DNA from 2 places in the Citrobacter werkmanii genome. Region 1 is predicted to be linked to the other one. Evidence: predicted binding sites of a transcription regulator. Region 1 holds the regulator's gene; the other holds the start of a gene.

Region 1 (6,114 bases):
CCGGACCACCGTTTGGCGGGTTGTATTTAATGCCACCATCTTCCGGCGGGTTGTGGGACGGCGTGATCACAATGCCATCAGCCAGCGGGCCGCCTTTTTTGTTGTGGACCAGGATGGCATTCGACACGGCAGGGGTTGGCGTAAAGCCGTTGTTTTCCTGCACGATGACATCAACGCCATTCGCCGCCAGCACTTCCAGCACAGAGATAAAAGCCGGTTCAGACAGCGCGTGGGTATCCTTGCCCACATAGCACGGGCCAGTAATCCCGTTTTTCGCACGTTCTTCAGCAATCGCCTGGGCGATAGCCAGAATATGCGGCTCGTTAAAACTATGACGACCTGCACTGCCGCGATGCCCGGACGTACCGAACTTGACGGCGTGCTCAGCGTTCCCTGCCGTTGGTTTCAGTACATAGTACTGTGCCGTCAGTTGGGCGACGTTAATCAAATCACTCTGTTGCGCAGGTTGACCTGCACGGTTGTGGATTGCCATTGCCTGGTCCTTCTAATGCAAGGATTAAATTGTTCCGCAAACCTTTTCAATCAATTCCGCAGGGAATTGCATTGACTGCATGATGTGCTCCACCATGCTGCATTTACGGCCGGTGTTGGTATTGGTGATCACCCAGTACGGCGTGCCTGGCACGTGTTTCGGTTTGGTTTGATTACCATTTTTCAGCAGCGTCTGTTCATCTGCCGCAAAATAAACGCGCGTCCGGCCATGCAACGAATCCGTTGCTTCGGCGAATGCGTTTTGATCCAGAGAATAGAGTGTAGACAGCACCAGCATAAAGCGATTTACTGCTTTCTTCTGTTCCGCATATTCATCGGACAACAGCAGTTCACGCATCGCGCGCACTTTATCTTTTACGGGGTTAACCGGCTTAGCTTCCACGACAGGTTGCACAGCGCGGACTTCTTTTACTACCGGAGTGACAGGCTGTGCTGCGGCGGAAAATTTCAACATACGCCGTAAAATGTCGGATGCGCTCTCGCCGATATGCTTGGTATGGCTGGCAATATAGCTATAGAGTTCATCATCAACTTCAATCGTTTTCATCTTAATCCAGTGCAGTGTTTAGCTGAATACAAGTTGTTGGGTTAACACGCGTAGTGTAAAGGCAAATCCCAACAGCGGATAGCGTCAAGCCTGGTGACTGATAAAACTCGGAGTAACCGTAGTTGTTGCAGCCCTGTGGCAGAATGGTCAACATGATACCCTAACCCGTGAGTGTGAAAAAAAGAACTTTGCCATGAAATTGAATATCCGAGCTCAATCTGCGCAAAACCTGCACAATAATTCTCCCATCGTCCTGGTTCACGGCCTGTTTGGTAGCCTGGATAACCTGGGGATCCTGGCACGCTCCCTGGTGGCCGATCACGATATCATCCAGGTTGATATGCGAAATCATGGCCTCTCGCCCCGATCGCCTGAAATGAATTATGCGGCCATGGCGCAAGACCTGGTGGATACGCTGGACGATCGACAGATCGAAAAAGCGATCTTTATTGGTCACTCGATGGGGGGAAAAGCCGTCATGGCGTTAACCGCGTTGGCCCCTGATCGTATTGATCGGCTGGTGGCTATTGATATTGCGCCGGTTGACTATCATGTGCGCCGTCACGATGAGATTTTTGCGGCAATCAATGCCGTAACCGAGGCACAAGCGTCCTCGCGCCAGCAGGCGGCAAGCGTCATGCGCCAGCATCTGCAAGAGGAAGGTGTTATTCAGTTTCTGCTGAAATCCTTTGTTGACGGCGAGTGGCGCTTTAACGTTCCCGTATTGTGGGATCAATATCCCAATATCGTCGGTTGGCAAACCCTCCCGGCATGGGAGCACCCGGCATTGTTTATTCCAGGCGGTAACTCCCCTTATGTCACCGAAGCGTATCGCGAGCAACTGCTGGCACAATTCCCGCAGGCTCGGGCGCACGTTATCGCAGGCGCGGGGCATTGGGTACATGCGGAAAAACCTGAAGCAGTGCTGCGGGCCATCCGTCGTTATCTGAACGAACCGGCTAACTGATTAAAAACTCAGCGTCCGTGCGCGATTACGCGCGTGGGCGTTGGCGTGCCTCTCCTGCTGATGTATTATGGCGCGCTATCCATCCGGGCGGACGCCTGGCTGATTGTTTCCCCGAAGTCACCAAGATCATGGCCAAAGAACAAACGGACCGTACGACATTAGATCTGTTCGCGCAGGAGCGTCGCCCGGGACGACCCAAAACTAATCCGCTCTCGCGTGATGAACAGTTACGTATAAATAAACGTAATCAGCTTAAACGTGACAAAGTTCGCGGGCTTAAGCGTGTCGAACTGAAACTGAACGCTGATGCCGTTGACGCGTTAAACGAGCTGGCCGAGGCGCGCAACATGAGTCGCAGTGAACTCATCGAAGAGATGCTGATGACCCAACTCACCGCATTGCGCGGTCAGGCATAGTCTGAATTTCTGCTCTAAATCATAAATCGTGTAGCACAGAGTGCAGTCCCGCGTGTTTGCTGTTTCCGCATGCCTGACTGTTCTGCTATGATTGCCCTTATCCGTGGGCAATGCGCCACCACCATTTCAATAAGTTTCAAGAGGTTATTTTACTCATGGCAATCACTGGCATCTTTTTCGGCAGCGACACCGGTAATACCGAAAACATCGCAAAAATGATTCAAAAACAGCTTGGTAAAGACGTTGCCGATGTACATGACATTGCAAAAAGCAGCAAAGAAGACCTGGAAGGGTATGACATTCTGCTGCTCGGCATTCCAACCTGGTACTACGGTGAAGCGCAGTGTGACTGGGACGATTTCTTCCCTACCCTCGAAGACATTGATTTTAACGGCAAACTGGTTGCATTGTTCGGCTGCGGCGACCAGGAAGATTACGCAGAATATTTCTGCGATGCGTTAGGCACAATTCGCGACATCATTGAGCCACGCGGCGCCACCATCGTCGGTCACTGGCCAACGGCGGGTTATCACTTTGAAGCGTCCAAAGGCCTGGCTGACGACGACCACTTTGTCGGTCTGGCTATCGATGAAGATCGCCAGCCGGAGCTGACCGCTGAACGCGTAGAAAAATGGGTTAAGCAGATCTCAGAAGAACTGCACCTCGACGAAATCATCAATGCCTGATTTCGCGCGGCGCAGATCCTCATCTGCGCCGCATCAATAGATAAAACCAATCAAAATAATTGCTACAAATTTGTAACTTTTCCGTCTGACCCTGTACAATGGCTGGATGCCAATCGGGTGTTGCACAGTGTGTTTGTCGGCGATACCACGTTTTGATTAACAATATATGCCAGAGACTTGCTGTTTTCATTTAACCATGGCAGTTCTATAATGATACGCAATTTCTCAAGTGCAATTTCTGTCACTTCTGTTAATGAAGTGAATCGTTTAGCTACAGGACAGATTCCGCATGACTGACAACAATACCGCATTAAAGAAGGCTGGCCTGAAAGTAACGCTTCCTCGTTTAAAAATTCTGGAAGTTCTTCAGGAACCGGATAACCATCACGTCAGTGCGGAAGACTTATACAAACGCCTGATCGATATGGGTGAAGAAATTGGTCTGGCGACCGTGTATCGTGTGCTGAACCAGTTTGATGATGCCGGTATCGTGACCCGCCACAATTTTGAAGGTGGTAAATCCGTCTTCGAACTGACTCAACAGCATCACCACGATCACCTCATTTGCCTCGACTGCGGCAAAGTGGTCGAGTTCAGCGATGATTCCATTGAAGCGCGTCAGCGTGAGATTGCGGCTAAACATGGTATTCGCTTAACCAACCATAGCCTCTATCTTTATGGCCACTGCGCCGAAGGCGATTGCCGCGAAGATGAGCATGCGCACGACGGCAAATAATGTGACGATTTCTGAAAAGCCAACCATCCGGTTGGCTTTTTTTATGGGCCAAATTTGACCATCCCCCTCTTCCTTCTACGTCAATGTTGCTTTAATGTAAAAATCAATTGCCATTCGGAGAGTTGAAATGGAACTTCGTCAACTACGCTATTTTGTGCGTATTGTAGAAACCGGCAGCATGGGTAGCGCGGCGCTCGATCTCAATATCGGTGTTTCGGCACTCAGTCAGCAAATGACGCGCCTGGAAAGCGAACTTGCTATTCGTCTGCTTCAACGCACCTCGCGCGGTGTGACGCCCACCAGCGCCGGACTGGCTTTTTACTCCCAGGCGCAGCTGGCGCTCCGGCATGCAGACGATGCAATCCTCGCCGCGCGCGAGGCCCGACTTTCCGGACACGTCAGCGTCGGTATGGCCCCCAGTACCGCTTCCGTTCTCGGCATGCCATTTATTCACGCCATGCGGGAAAGCTATGCTGATGTTCGCCTGCATGTGGTGGAAAGTCTCTCTGGCAACCTGGAACGAATGATTAATACCCGCCAGATTGATCTGGCTGTCGTGTTTCAAAAAGAAAAGATCCTGCGCTGGAGCGCCAGACCGATTCTTGAAGAACGGCTGTTTTTGATTGGGACCCATGCCCTATTGGCTGATATTGTCGACGACAATATTGCTCCAGCCCAACTGGCAAATATTCCATTGATCATGCCAAGCCCGGGACATGGTCTGCGCGGCAGGCTGGATGCCATCTGCCAGGAACACGCGCTAAATATTGAGATCGCTACTGAAATTGATGGTCTGGCGTTACTGATGCGCGCCGTACGCAGTGGCATTGGCGCCACTCTTCAGCCCGGTGCGGCGATCTCCCATCTCGATAAAGAAACTCTAAGAGTGATCGGCGTCTATAATCCGATACTTAGCCGCCCTAACTTTCTGGTCAGCCTCTCTGACGATGAACTTACCCCGGCAGGCCTTGCCGCCCGTGTGGTGCTGACGAAAGTTATGCATCAACTGGTGGAAGCAGGAAGCTGGCCTGGCGCTACTCTTTACAATAACTAAAGTACTGTTTAGCACCACATCATAGCGCCCGCACCAGCTGTGCGTATACATTTCAATTACAAATTTAACAAATAGTTAAATGGTAATGGAGTATACGATGGTTGATGTTCTGGTGATTGGTGGTGGTAATGCCGCGTTATGTGCTGCCTTGACCGCCCGGGAGCAAGGAGCTTCGGTACTCCTGCTCGAAGCGGCCCCCCGGGAATGGCGCGGAGGAAACTCCCAACACACGCGTAATTTACGTTGTATGCATGATGCGCCGCAGGATGTGCTGGTGGACAGCTATCCTGAAGAAGAATTCTGGCAAGATCTGTGGCGCGTCACGGAAGGGAATACCAACGAAGCGCTGGCGCGTCTGGTGATCCGTACCTCTTCACAATGCCGCGACTGGATGCGCCAGCACGGCGTTAACTTTCAGCCACCTCTCTCTGGCGCTTTACACGTGGCGCGAACCAACGCCTTTTTTATGGGCGGTGGAAAGGCCCTTGTGAATGCCTATTATCGCAGCGCAGAAAAGCTGGGAGTGCAGATCCGCTATAACACCCCGGTTCAGGCGCTTGAACTGCGTAATGGCGAGTTCGTGGCGGCGCTGGCAGGCGAAGAGCGCATCACCGCTAAATCCTGCGTGCTTGCCGCTGGCGGTTTTGAGTCTAACCGCGAATGGCTACGAGAAGCATGGGGAGAGAACAAGCGCGGCGAATGGCCAGCGGATAACTTCCTGATTCGCGGCACGCGCTTTAACCAGGGCGTACTGCTCAAATTTATGATGGATGCCGGAGCCGACATTATCGGCGATCCCTCCCAGTCACACTGCGTGGCCATTGATGCCAGAGCGCCATTATATGACGGCGGGATTTGCACCCGCGTGGACTGCGTCTCGCTCGGTATAGTGGTGAACCGGGACGCTGAGCGCTTTTATGATGAAGGTGAAGATTTCTGGCCCAAACGCTACGCCATCTGGGGACGTCTGGTCGCTCAACAGCCAGGGCAGATTGGCTACTCCATCATCGACAGTAAAGCTATTGGCCACTTTATGCCGCCGGTCTTTCCCGGCGCGCAGGCCAATACGTTGGCAGAGCTGGCTCTTCAGTTAGGACTGGATGCCGAACGTTTTACCCACACCGTGACGCAATACAACAACGCCTGCCAGCCAGGTCAGTTCGACCACACCGTTCTGGATAACTGCGCCACCAAA
Region 2 (6,114 bases), 110 kb from region 1:
CCCACCGGCTGTCTTGATACCACCGCCAGCGCTGTCGATGCGCTATGGCTGATGCTGCCAAACAGATTTTGCGGCCACAATGGTTGGCGTTGCCTGCCGATGCCGGGCACAGTTTTGATACCGTATTCACGTAATGCATGTACTGCGGCAATACGTCCTGCTAAGTGCTCTGCTTTACGCTTACGTCCACTGGACAGGAGCTGAGCGTGGTGGGGCAGCCAGAGCAGGTCCTGCTCATGGAAGCTGGCGGGATCGAACTCGACAATGTGCAGCGTGTGGTCTGCGAAAGTGAGCGGTGTGTGCGTGGTGAGCATGGTAGTTGTGATTTCCCTCTCCCCGCAGGGAGGAGAGGGGGATACGTTATCAGAAGTGCGTGTTAACGCTCATGAACCACGTCCGGCCCGGTTCGTTATAGGTGTTCGCGCCCGCGCCCGCCATATAGTTTCCGGTCACAATATCGCCCGTGGTCTGGGCATTACCTTCACGCCATAAACGCTTGTCAAAGACGTTATCCACGCCGCCGGTCAGGCTGACGTTTTTCGTCACATCCCAGGTCGCGCTCAGGCCGACGATGCTGTACGGGCTGACTTCACTCGCCGAACTGCCGGTTACCGGTTTGCCCTGGTAATCATATTTTTTCGGCTGCTGTTTACCGTACCAGGTGAAGGTGGATTGCAGCGACAAATCTTTGCGTGCCTGCCAGCTCAGGGTCGAGTTCAGCGTGTACTCAGGAATAATCGACAGGCGTTCGCCGGTCTCTTTATTCTTACTTTGCAGCATGTAAGTGATGTTGTTGGTCCAGGTAACGGTTTCGCTAACCGGCACGTTCAGCGTACCTTCCAGACCCTCAACCACCGCTTTAGGAATGTTTTCCCACTGATAGATATCGGTGTAAGTCGTCTTCCCTTTGCTGGTGATGGACGTTCTGTCGAACGGTACCGTCCCCGCTTCAATCTTGTTGCGGTAATCGTTGCGGAACCAGGTTACCCCGGCCAGCCAGCCGTCACGCTTGAACTCAAGACCAATCTCTTTGTTGATACTGGTTTCGGCCTTCAGATCGTCGTTGCCCATCATGTAGCAACCGATGCCGGTGGCGGAACCGGTGGCGTAGCAACCCTGGCCTTTACTGTACAGAATATAATTCGGGTTGAGCTGATACAGGCTTGGCGCTTTATAGGCGCGCGCAATCCCCATCTTCAGGGTGAAGTCATCGCCCAGACCTTGTGACAGGTTCAGAGATGGGCTCCAGTTATCACCGACGATGCTGTGGTGATCGAAACGCAGACCCGGCGTCAGCATGGTGCTGTCGGTCAGTTCCATGTTGTTTTCAGCAAACAGAGAGAAAATTTCCGCATCGGAGTACGGACTGCGGTTGGTGCTGCTGTAACCTGGGATATCACCGCCCATAAAGGTCTGCGAATTGGAGAGCATATCCTTCATGCGCTGCTGATTCCACTCGGTACCGAGCGTCAGGTTTTGGTTGACCAGCAGGTCCAGTGGAATGCTGATTTCACTGTGCAGCATGACGTCATTCAGGTCGGCATCGACATATTTTTGTGACGCATTCGGGTCAAAGATCCCCTCGGTTCCTCCCGCCAGACCTTCCGGCGTACGGGAGTTACGCGTATGTTCATATTGCACCCAATTGCTGGTGGTAACGCCATTATCCCAGCCGCCGTTCCAGGTCAGAGAGTAGTTCTGACGATAAAGGCGGTTGGTCTCTTTCCCGTAGTTATCTTTCACCAGTTGGTTGGTGTTGGTGTTTTGGGTATCGCCCGCGTACAGGTTGCCCTGGCGGCTATAACCCGCTTCCAGTTCCAGCGACTGGAGCGGGGCGAAATCCCAGCGAACTACGCCGTTAATGTCTTTATTGATAACGCCTTCACGACCGGCCGGTAAGGTATTGGCGTAGGTGCCGGTACGTTCTGACTGATGACCCTGGTTGATATCCCAGGCATCGGCCTGCGTTTTATCCAGATTACCGTACAGACGGAAGCTGAAATCCCCGCCCATTGGGCCGTTCAGGCTAAAGTTGGTACGTTTGGTCGAGCCTTCGTCTTTGTGTTCCGGGGCATTGAAATAGGTATCCCACGAACCGTGCCATTCATTGCTGCCTTTTTTGGTGATGATATTCACCACGCCGCCCGCAGCTCCGTTGCCGTAACGTGCTGCGGCAGGACCACGCAGCACTTCAATACGCTCGATCATTTCCGGTGGCACCCAGGCGGTATCGCCACGGGTATCACGCTCGCCGCGCCAGCCCTGACGCACGGAGTTACGGCTGGTCACCGGCTTACCGTCGATCAGAATCAGGGTGTTTTCTGGACCCATACCACGAATATCAATCTGACGGTTGTTACCGCGCTGGCCGCTGGTTGAGTTGCCGGTCAGGTTAACGCCAGGCATGGTACGGATGATTTCCGCAACATCGCGCGCGGGAGGATTTTTACGGATTTCATCCGCGGTGATGGTTGAAACACCCGGCGCCTGCAGGTTTTGCTGCGCGGCGGTAACGACGATGGTGTCTTCATGAGAGACAGCGGCGTTATCAGTTTGATCTTCTGCCATTGCTGGCAGTGCTACCCCGTAAATCCCTAAATTGACCAATAAGGCCAGTGAATGAATCTTGTTGTTCATTGTATGTCCTGCTGTTCTTTTAGCCACGAGTACCCATGTGCCGTGGTGCGGCATTTGGTCTGATGTCGCCCGCATCCGCGTAAACCCTCCGTTCCAGAAAAAGTACGCAGCGCCAGGTCGGTTTATAAGTGGTGAAAAACTGTGCGCGCTTCCCACAGCGCGACAATACGCTATTGCAAATGCAAATAGTTATCAATAATATTATCAATATATTTCACACTAGATCATAAAAATTCACAGTAAACATGGGGTTATGGCGGTGACGACGTTAAAGACGGGAAGCGAAGCGTGGTGGCAGTCGAAAAAAGGCCCGGAGTGGGAGCGTGAAGAGAACGGAAATTATCGGGTAACCTTCTGGTGGCGTGACCCGCAGGGAACGGAAAAAGAGTCCGCCATTCGTCGTGTGTGGGTCTATATCACCGGCGTCACCGACCATCATCAAAATGTCCCCCCTCAGTCGATGCAACGCATTAACGGTACAAATGTTTGGTGCTGGAGTGTTTCCCTCAGCGCCAACTGGCGCGGTAGCTACTGCTTCATTCCCACCGCGCGGGATGACATTTTTGCCGCGCTGGCGGTGGACGAAACGCCTGACCGAAACGTGCTGCGTGAAGGCTGGCGACAATTGTTACCGCAGGCGATTGCCGATCCTCTCAATCCGCAGAGCTGGCGGGGAGGTCGTGGCCATGCGGTGTCAGCGCTCGAAATGCCAGACGCTCCCGTACAGCCCGGCTGGGATCAGCCTGCGGCTCCCGATTGCCCCGCAGTTTGCCTGCAATGGCACAGCGCTAGGCTTTGCAATACGCGTCGCGTATGGGTATTTACCACCGGTGACGACCAACCAGAAGCACGTCCGCTGGCTATCCTGCTGGACGGTCAGTTTTGGGCGCAAAGTATGCCGGTGTGGCCTGCGCTGGCTTCGCTCACGCACCGCGGAGATCTCCCTCCCGCCGTATATCTCCTGATTGACGCTATCGACACATCTCATCGTAGCCGCGAACTGCCGTGTAACGCCGATTTTTGGTTGGCGGTACAGCAGGAGCTTTTGCCGCTGGTGAAGACGACCACTGCGTTCAGTGACGATCCGCAGTGCACGGTGGTTGCCGGACAAAGTTTTGGCGGGTTGTCTGCGCTGTATGCCGGGCTGAACTGGCCCGCGCGCTTTGGCTGTGTGCTCAGCCAGTCCGGTTCTTTCTGGTGGCCGCATCGCGGCGGTCATCAGGATGGGGCGATTGTTGAACAACTGAAGAGCGGCAAGATCAGTGTTCAGGGGCTGCGTATCGTTCTGGAGGCCGGGATCCGCGAGCCGATAATTTTTCGTGCCAATCAGGCGCTATATGCCCAATTACCCTCTGCACCACAATCTATTTTCTGGCGTCAGGTTGATGGCGGACACGATGCGCTTTGCTGGCGCGGTGGCCTGATGCAAGGGCTAATGACGCTCTGGCAGCCGCTTTCCGAGACGATTTAACCGGACGATGTTCCACGACAGGAGTTGAGTATGGAGTTCAGTAACCCCTTCGATAATCCGCAGGGCCAGTTTTACATTCTGCAAAACCCACAGCGTCAGTTTAGCCTCTGGCCGCAGCAGTGCTCACTTCCTGCTGGCTGGCAAGTCGCGTGCGAACCGCAATCGCAGGAAGCCTGCCAGCAATGGCTGGATGCAAACTGGACCACGCTGACGCCAGCAAACTACGTTGATGTGCAGGAGGCTCCATGACTCAGCGTTTACCGTTAGTCGCGGCTCAGCCGGGGATTTGGATGGCGGAAAAACTCTCCACCTTGCCCTCGGCGTGGAGCGTGGCGCACTATGTAGAATTAACCGGCGAACTGAACGCGCCGTTGCTGGCAAAGGCAATCGTTGCCGGTCTGGAGCTGGCTGATACTCTGGGGATGCGGTTTAGCGAAGATAACGGTGAGGTCTGGCAATGGGTTGATCCTGCGCTCACCTTCGCGGAACCTGAAATTTTCGACCTGCGCGAAAAATCTCACCCACATGAAGCAGCCCGCGCACTGATGCAGGCCGATCTGCAACAGGACTTACGCGCTGATGGCCATAAACCGTTGGTTTTCCATCAGCTCATTCAGGTAGGTGATAACCGCTGGTACTGGTATCAGCGTTACCATCATCTGCTGGTTGATGGCTTCAGCTTTCCCGCCATTACCCGCCAGATAGCCGCCATTTACTGCGCATGGCAGAGTGGCGAACCCACGCCGGATTCTCCTTTTACGCCGTTTGCCGAGGTCGTGGAAGAGTATCAACAGTATCGTCAAAGCGATGCCTGGCAACGTGATGCTACTTTCTGGACCGAGCAGCGTAAACAGTTACCGCCCCCGGCGTCGTTGTCGAACAAACCGTTGCCGGGGCGCTCGGCCAGTGCCGATATTATTCGTCTGAAGCTCACCGCGCCTGAAGGCGCGTTCCGCCAGCTTGCAGCACGTATGCCTGATGTGCAGCGTGCGGATCTGGCCCTCGCGCTGGTAGCGTTGTGGCTGGGACGTTTATGCAGCCGAATGGATTATGCCGCCGGATTTATCTTTATGCGGCGTATGGGATCGGCGGCACTCACGTCCACCGGACCGGTTTTAAACGTTTTGCCCTTTGGCGTGAGGCTGGATGCGGCAGAAAGCTTGCCTGCGCTGGCACAGCGGTTGGCAGGGCAGTTGAAGAAAATGCGCCGACATCAGCGTTATGACGCTGAACAAATTGTGCGCGACAGCGGGCGTGCAGCCGGTACCGAGCCGCTGTTTGGCCCGGTGCTGAACGTGAAAATATTCGATTATCAGCTAAATATTCCCGGCGTTCAGGCGCAGACCCATACCCTGGCGACAGGCCCGGTCAACGATCTTGAGCTGGCGCTATTCCCGGATGAAAACGGTGGGCTGAGTATTGAAATCCTCGCCAATAAACAGCGTTATGATGCCGCGACACTGGCGCAACACGCATCGCGTTTAACCGCGCTTATCGAACAGTTTGCCGACAATCCGGCGCTATGCTGTGGTGAGGCCGGGATGCTGTTGCCAGCGGAGTATGAGCAACTGGCGAAGATTAACGACACGACCGTGGAGATCCCGGCCACGACGCTGAGCGCGCTAGTGGCACAGCAGGCCGATAAAACACCGGATGCCCCGGCGCTGGCCGATGCTCGTTATCAGTTTAGTTATCGTGAAATGCGCCAGCAGGTTGTGGCGCTGGCGCAGCTACTGCGCGCGCGGGGCGTACAGCCAGGTGACAGCGTTGCCGTGGCATTACCGCGTTCAGTATTCTTGACGCTGGCGCTGCACGGTATTGTTGAAGCCGGAGCCGCCTGGCTGCCATTGGATACCGGATACCCGGACGATCGCCTGCGGATGATGCTCGAAGATGCAAAGCCAAAATTAGTGATCGCCACCGATGATCAACTGGCGCGCTTTGGCGATATCCCGGGGCTGGAAAGTCTGTGCTACAACGCGCCGCTGCCAGCGGGAGATACCGCG

The links. Region 1 encodes Fur, which represses iron uptake genes when iron is present. Its sites were predicted from a motif close to ATAATAATGAGAACNACTATCAA; they were not measured.
Region 2: a site for Fur is predicted at 2,817-2,839, ahead of fes (enterochelin esterase). Genes of this name have one in related genera too.

What each region holds. Positions count from the first base shown of each region.
Region 1 is NZ_CP044101.1:1,762,825-1,768,938, reverse strand. Features, by position in the region: gene pgm (phosphoglucomutase (alpha-D-glucose-1,6-bisphosphate-dependent)) at 1-493, opposite strand, end outside; gene seqA (replication initiation negative regulator SeqA) at 518-1,060, opposite strand; gene ybfF (esterase) at 1,254-2,027, shown strand; gene ybfE (LexA regulated protein) at 2,156-2,443, shown strand; gene fldA (flavodoxin FldA) at 2,599-3,129, shown strand; gene fur (ferric iron uptake transcriptional regulator) at 3,419-3,865, shown strand; gene tcuR (tricarballylate utilization LysR family transcriptional regulator TcuR) at 3,993-4,919, shown strand; gene tcuA (FAD-dependent tricarballylate dehydrogenase TcuA) at 5,017-6,114, shown strand, end outside.
Region 2 is NZ_CP044101.1:1,655,904-1,662,017, forward strand. Features, by position in the region: gene entD (enterobactin synthase subunit EntD) at 1-314, opposite strand, end outside; gene FOB24_RS08430 (TonB-dependent siderophore receptor) at 364-2,637, opposite strand; gene fes (enterochelin esterase) at 2,891-4,108, shown strand; gene FOB24_RS08440 (MbtH family protein) at 4,139-4,357, shown strand; gene entF (enterobactin non-ribosomal peptide synthetase EntF) at 4,354-6,114, shown strand, end outside.